2 linked regions of the Thermovibrio ammonificans HB-1 genome follow. The protein of the gene in region 1 interacts with the protein of each later gene in a pairwise test. Links are inferred from orthologs where the notes say so. Each region holds a gene or a part of one and is shown in the gene's direction. Other genes may lie near its edges.

Evidence for each region.
Region 2: the proteins of ligA (region 1) and leuS interact in binary tests that used the Escherichia coli proteins (3 or more experiments, as listed by UniProt). The link is inferred for Thermovibrio ammonificans HB-1 from one-to-one orthologs.

What each region holds. Positions count from the first base shown.
Region 1 is NC_014926.1:831,840-835,055, reverse strand. Bases 217-3,216 are described here. They hold ligA (NAD-dependent DNA ligase LigA), read left to right. Parts: upstream 217-630; coding sequence 631-2,802; downstream 2,803-3,216. Other genes in these bases: cas10 (type III-A CRISPR-associated protein Cas10/Csm1), read left to right, coding at 2,887-3,216; THEAM_RS04410 (hypothetical protein), read left to right, coding at 217-677. Outside these bases: cytochrome c biogenesis protein CcsA, read left to right, coding at 1-22; more of THEAM_RS04410, read left to right, coding at 12-216. UniProt on the Escherichia coli protein: DNA ligase that catalyzes the formation of phosphodiester linkages between 5'-phosphoryl and 3'-hydroxyl groups in double-stranded DNA using NAD as a coenzyme and as the energy source for the reaction.
Region 2 is NC_014926.1:1,324,648-1,328,176, forward strand. The notes cover bases 116-3,428. They hold leuS (leucine--tRNA ligase), read left to right. Parts: upstream 116-474; coding sequence 475-3,228; downstream 3,229-3,428. Other genes in these bases: THEAM_RS06825 (thioredoxin family protein), read right to left, coding at 116-410; lptE (LPS assembly lipoprotein LptE), read left to right, coding at 3,231-3,428. Outside these bases: more of THEAM_RS06825, read right to left, coding at 1-115; more of lptE, read left to right, coding at 3,429-3,529.

The sequences.
Region 1 (3,216 bases):
GGGCGGAAGCCATGGATTTTAAGAGCGTTAAGCTAACTGCCACCTTCTCGGTTCTCTTCTCGCTTGCAGCCGTTGGAGCCGTTGTGGTCGCAGGAAAGGTCATACCGAGCTGGGCGATTTTACAGTCGGCAGACAGAGTGAAATTAGCAGCCGCAGCTTTGGGTTTAATATGGTTTGCCTTTGCGGCTCAAACAGCCTACTGCAGGGGAAAATTGGATTTCAAAGGAATCTTTCACCTCACCACAGCGGCGGCAATGGCGGCACTACTGGCGTTCCCTCTGAGCGTTAAGGCCTATCAGTTCTACCTCTACCCCCAGAGCTTCGTAAAGGTAGACGGAAAAGTAGTTGCCCTAACAGACTTACGTTTCACAAAAGGGGGACCTGTAGCCCACCTTTTTATAGAGGGTAAAACTAAAATCGAAGGAGAGGCCTCTTTTAACAGTCCTCTACTCTCTAAGGAAGGTTTCGTTTGGGTAAAAGACGTAGGTTTCGCCCGGGGCATTCCGGTTGTTCAACTGGAGTTTATGGAACCCACGCCGGTACCGTTTCTATTCTTCCTGCTGTTCGGAGCTTCTACACTCCTCCTACCGTTTGTATACTTAAAGTCGGGAGACAGAAAAGGAGGGAGAGATGTACACAAAGGAAGAAGAGAGGGAACTCCAGCAGCTAACGGATAAACTCCTGAAGGAACTCGAAGGGAAAACTGAAGAAGACTTTAAAAAACTCTCTACCGAAGAGGCAAGAGAGCTTGCGGAGAAACTCCGCAGAGTTATCAGGTACCACGACTACAAATACTACGTTCAGGCAAACCCCGTAATCTCCGACTACCAGTACGACAAGCTGTTCCACGCCTTAGAGGCCCTCGAGAAGGCCCACCCGGAGGTTGTAACCCCCGATTCCCCGACTCAACGCATATCCCCGGCCTTCACCGGCGAGTTTCAGAAAGTAAAACACTACGCCGAAATGACGTCCCTTGAAAACACCTACTCCCCCGAAGACCTGAAAGAGTGGGACAGAAAAGTAAAAGAGCTACTTGGAACCGACACCGTAGAGTACATAGTAGAGCCCAAGTTCGACGGGGCAAGCGTTGAACTGGTATACAAAAACGACATTCTCGTAAGGGGAGCAACACGGGGAGACGGCATCTACGGAGAGGACATAACGGTAAACATAAGAACAATTAAATCCATACCCCTAAAAGCCCCATTCTCGAAACACGGCATAGAGCTCATATCCATAAGGGGCGAAGTTATAATGCCCAAGAGCGTCTTCAAAAAACTCAACGAAGAGAGGGAGAAACAGGGGTTAACCCTCTTTGCCAACCCGAGAAACGCCGCAGCGGGAACCCTGAGACTGAAAAACCCGGCAGAAGTGGCAAAAAGAGGGCTCGACTGCTACGTTTACCAGATACTCTACTCCGAGCCCAAAAAACTCTGCACAGATATCAGAACACAGAAAGAGGCCCTTAAACTGCTTGCAGAGTGCGGCTTCAAAACTCCCCCCATCCAGAAAGTCTGCAAGAACATAGAGGAAGTCATAGAAACGGTTTTGGCCGCACAGGAAGAGAGAGAAACGTGGGACTTTGAAGCAGACGGAATGGTAATAAAGGTCAACGACATCTGTGCATGGGAGAAACTGGGTGAAACACTCCACCATCCCAGGTGGGCGGTAGCCTACAAGTTCCCGGCCAAACAGGCGGTTACAAAGCTGATAGACGTTGTGTGGCAAGTGGGCAGAACAGGAGCCCTAACCCCTGTAGCCATACTTGAACCGGTAGAAGTGGGAGGGGTCATAGTTTCAAGGGCTACGCTCTTTAACCCCGACTTCATAAAAAGCAAAGATATCCGCATAGGAGACTACGTTATCGTTGAGCGGGCCGGCGAGACCATACCTTACATCGTGGGCCCGGTAAAAGACAGGAGAAAGGGAGACGAAAAACCGGTAGAAGTTCCCAAGCACTGCCCGGTGTGCGGAGCTCCCATAGTGAAAGAGCTGGACGAAGCGGTCCCCAGGTGTCCGAACATAAACTGTCCGGCTCAGCTGAAAGAACACCTGGTTTACTGGGGTAAAGTCCTCGATATAAAGGGACTCGGAGAATCAACCGCAAACGTGCTCACAAAGAAAGGGTTGGTCAAATCGATAGCAGACCTCTACTACCTAAAGAGAGAAGACCTCCTTAAACTCTCCGGTTGGGGGCTGAAAAAAAGCGAAAACCTGCTGAATCAGATAGAAAAGTCTAAGAGCGCTCCCTTCTGGAAGAAGCTGACGGCACTGGGGATAAGGCACGTAGGGGAGAAAACGGCTCAACTGCTCGCAAAGAGGTTTAAAAACATTGAAGAGCTCATGAACGCCGACTTTACAGAGCTCGCCTCCATTCCAGGGATAGGCCCGATAACGGCTACGAGCATTCAGAACTTCTTCAAGGCCGAGCAGAACGTAGAGATGATAAAAAAACTGCAAGAAGCGGGATTCAAGTTTGAGAGAACCCAAGAGGAGGAGCAAGAGGAGAAGCTACCTAAACCTTTAGAAGGCCAAAGGATAGTGTTCACCGGAGAACTGGAGCACTTTACGAGAAAAGAGGCCCAACACGTAGTAGAGCTTCTCGGCGCAAACCCCACAAACTCCGTAACGAAAAAAACCAGCTTCGTGGTTGTAGGAGAGAACCCGGGTTCTAAGTTTCAAAAGGCCCAAAAACTGGGAATAAAGATGCTCAACGAAAAGGAGTTTATAGAGCTCCTTAAACGGTATGCAGACCAGAACCCTGAAGTTAAGAAGATTCTTAAGGAGAAGGGGCTGCTGTAGCCCCTTCTCAAGTATAAAAAAATCTAAACAACCGATAGGAAAAAGTTGTATAATTGAATCAGGAATCCAGGAGGAACAAAACGTATGGACGGGGGTAAAAAAGAACAACAGCTCCTTTCGATATACGCACTGTTGAAAGCTCCGCTTGAAGCTCTGGGGAAGTTACTCGAGGCTGAAACAGCAGAAGCTCAAGAGTTTCGGGAAAATCTAGAGGAATTTCTCAAAAAGTGCGGATTAAACCGTAACCACAATGAGTTAAAGAAATTTAAAAATCGGGTAGAAGAGGTTATAAAAGCCTTAAAACTTGAGTCGAAGCCAAATGAAGTTAAGCCGGCTCAAACAGTATTTTCTCAAATCCGTTTGGAAGATAGTAGTTCGAAAGAAGAGTCCCAAAATGGGATAAAACTCTACAAA
Region 2 (3,529 bases), 490 kb from region 1 along the record:
AGGACTCCTTCTGTCACAGGACCAACCAGTCCATCTTCTATCCTACCATCTTTAACTATGAGGAGCGTCGGAGTGGCCAGTATCCCGAACTTCCTGGCAAGCTCGGGCTTTTCCGCAACGTTCACCTTCACAAAGTGAACCCTCTTCAACTCCTTACTCAGCTTTTTCACAACGGGGTCAACCATCATACAGGGCCTGCAGTTGGGGGCCGAGAAGTAGATTACCCCCTTACCCTTCTTGAGCTTCGCAAACTCCCCTTCAAGGGGTATCTCCTGCCCCTTCATCCTCGACGACTTCCACTTCCAGTAGACCCTTATACCGAAGACGAAAAGTAGGGAGAAAACGATGAGAACCAGGATAACGTCAAAGAATATGGCCGCAACCTTTAAAAGAGGCTCCGGAATAGACATAGCTCCTCCTCGGCGTTAAAATTTGTGGCAACTATTATTGCACAAGCGTTCGGGAGGTTCCGGAATGAAGTATAACCCTCAGGAGATAGAGATTAAATGGCAGAAGCGCTGGGAAGAGGAGGGAGTTTTCAGAAGCTCCGTTTCCGATAAGAAGAAGTTCTACTGCCTCGAGATGTTCCCCTATCCTTCGGGAAAAATCCACATGGGCCACGTGAGAAACTACTCAATTGGCGACGTTATAGCGCGTTTTAAGAGACTCGCCGGCTTCAACGTGCTACACCCGATGGGGTGGGACGCATTCGGACTCCCCGCCGAGAACGCTGCGATTAAAAGCGGCGTCCACCCGAGGGAGTGGACCCTCTCAAACATAGAGAACATGAAGGAGGAGCTGAAACGGCTGGGCTTCTCTTACGACTGGGAGAGGGAAGTTACAACCTGCTCCCCCGAATACTACAGGTGGAACCAGTGGATATTCCTGAAGATGCTCGAAAAAGGGATAGCCTACAGGGCTAAGGCCTCTGTTAACTGGTGCCCCTCGTGTCAAACGGTTCTTGCAAACGAACAGGTCGACGAAGAAGGCAGGTGTTGGAGATGCGGAACCACCGTTGAGCAGAGAGAAATAGATAGCTGGTTCCTGAAGATAACCGACTACGCCGAGGAGCTTCTCAGGGACCTGGAGCTCCTCAAAGGCCACTGGCCCGACCCGGTTATAACCATGCAGAGAAACTGGATAGGAAAGAGCGTAGGCGCCCGGGTAAAGTTTGAGGTTCCCGAAAAAGGGGAAACAATAGAGGTGTTCACCACCCGGCCGGATACGCTCTTTGGCGTAACCTACGTAGTTCTTGCCCCTGAGCACCCGCTGACTCTAAAGCTGGCAGAGGGAACTTCCCAGGAGGAGGCCGTTAAAGCCTTTGTAGAGAAGATGAAGAGAACCGAAAAGAGGAAGAGGAGCACCGGAGAGCTCGAGAAGGAAGGGGTGTTCCTCGGAGTCTATGCCGTTCACCCCCTTACAGGAGAGAGAGTCCCCGTTTACACGGCAAACTTCGTCCTCATGGACTACGGAACGGGAGCGGTAATGTCGGTTCCCGCCCACGACCAGAGGGATTTTGAGTTTGCCAAGAAGTACGGCCTGCCCGTTAAGCTCGTAATAACCCCTGAAGGAGAGGAGCTCAAACCGGAAGAGCTTCAAGAGGCTTACACCGAACCGGGAATACTCGTAAACAGCGGTAAGTTCTCCGGCCTTAAAAGCCAGAAGGCAAAATCGGAAATAACGAAGGAGCTCGAAAAGCTCGGGAAGGGCAAAAGAAGCGTTCAATACAGGCTCAGGGACTGGAACATCTCCCGTCAGCGCTACTGGGGAACGCCCATACCGGTTGTCCACTGCCCGAAGTGCGGAATAGTCCCCGTTCCCCAAGAGGAGCTTCCGGTGAAACTCCCGGAAGAAGCGCCCCTGCTGGGAGAGGGCCGCTCTCCCCTTGAGAGGGTGCCCGAGTTCATAAACACAACCTGTCCCAAGTGTAAAGGCCCTGCAAAAAGGGACCCCGATACAATGGACACCTTCTTCGACTCCTCCTGGTACTTCCTCAGGTACTGCTCCCCCAAGGAGGAAAACCTGCCGTTCAAGCCGGAAGAGGCCTCCTACTGGATGGCCGTAGACCAGTACATAGGAGGCATAGAGCACGCGGTTCTCCACCTCCTCTACTCCAGGTTCTTCACGAAAGTTCTGAGGGACCTCGGGCTCCTGAAAGGAGAAGGCGAAGGGGAGGACGCCGCCTTCCTAAGCAGGGGAGAACCCTTTAAAAGGCTCCTCACACAGGGTATGGTCAACAAAAGGTGGATAAGCGTTAAGAACCTGCTGAAGGCCCTGGGGCTCTCTGAAGAATCTACAGTTGGAGAGCTCGTTGAGAAGCTCACGGGCCAAAGGGCGGAGCTGACAGAAACCGTAGGCTCGCTAATGAAGCGCTACCACATAACCGTAGGAGACAACGCAGTGCTCCTTTTAAGCACCGAAGAGGTTTCGAAGTTCCTCGAAAGCACCCCCGAAGAGGTTCTCAAGCCCTACGAGGAGAAGTTCGGTGAAGTCTCAAAAATGAGCAAAAGCAAGCTCAACATAGTAAACCCCTCCGACATGATAGCCAAATACGGAGCAGACGCAACAAGGCTCTACGTTCTATTTGCTGCCCCGCCCGAATCGGAGTTTGAGTGGAAGAGCGAGGGAATAGAAGGGGCCTACAGGTTTCTCCGGAGGCTCTTCCAGTTCGTTGCCGAAAGGGCTCAGGAACTTAAGGCCGCTCAGGCCCTCAACCCCGAAAAGCTGAGCAAAGAGGGGAAAAACCTGAGGAAGAAGGCCCACCAAACACTGAAGAAAGTGACCGAAGAGCTATCCGGCCGGTTCAAGTTCAACACGGCTGTGGCGGCGGTTATGGAGCTCTTCAACCGGGTAACCTCCTTCAAACCCGAAACCGAAGCAGACAGGGCGGCCCTTAAAGAGGCCGTTGAGCTTACAGTTACAATGCTCTACCCGTTCACACCGCACCTGAGCGAAGAGCTGTGGGAGATGCTGGGCCACAAAGAGCTCCTTGCCCGCTCAACCTGGCCAAAGCCCGACCCTTCAGCACTCGTTGAGGAAGAGGTTGAGATACCCGTTCAGGTAAACGGCAAGGTGAGGGCCGTTATAAGCGTTCCGGTCAACGCCTCGGAGGAGGAGGTAAGAGAGGCGGTAATGAAAGAGCCGAAAGTGGTGAAGGCAATAGAGGGCAAACAACTGGTGAAGTTTATCTACAGGCCCGGCAGGATTATCAACCTTGTGGTGAGGTAACCTTGAGAGTAGCTCTCATTGCGGCACTTTTACCGGTGGTGGGGTGTGCATCCCTCCCCGCCGCCTCGGTTCAAAAACCTAAAAAGGTTGAGCACGTTTACATAGAGCCGGTAACCAACAGAACCTCCGAAGAGGGGCTTGACGTAATATTCACGCGGGCCGCCGATAACGCCTTCTACACAGACCCGAGGTTCAAGGTAGACTTAATTCCGGTTCCCGACAGAACCGTAGTAGTGAAGACCACCGTTGACTCAATCTCCACCTTCCCCGTAGGATTTGACTCAAGAGACGTTGCCAGGAA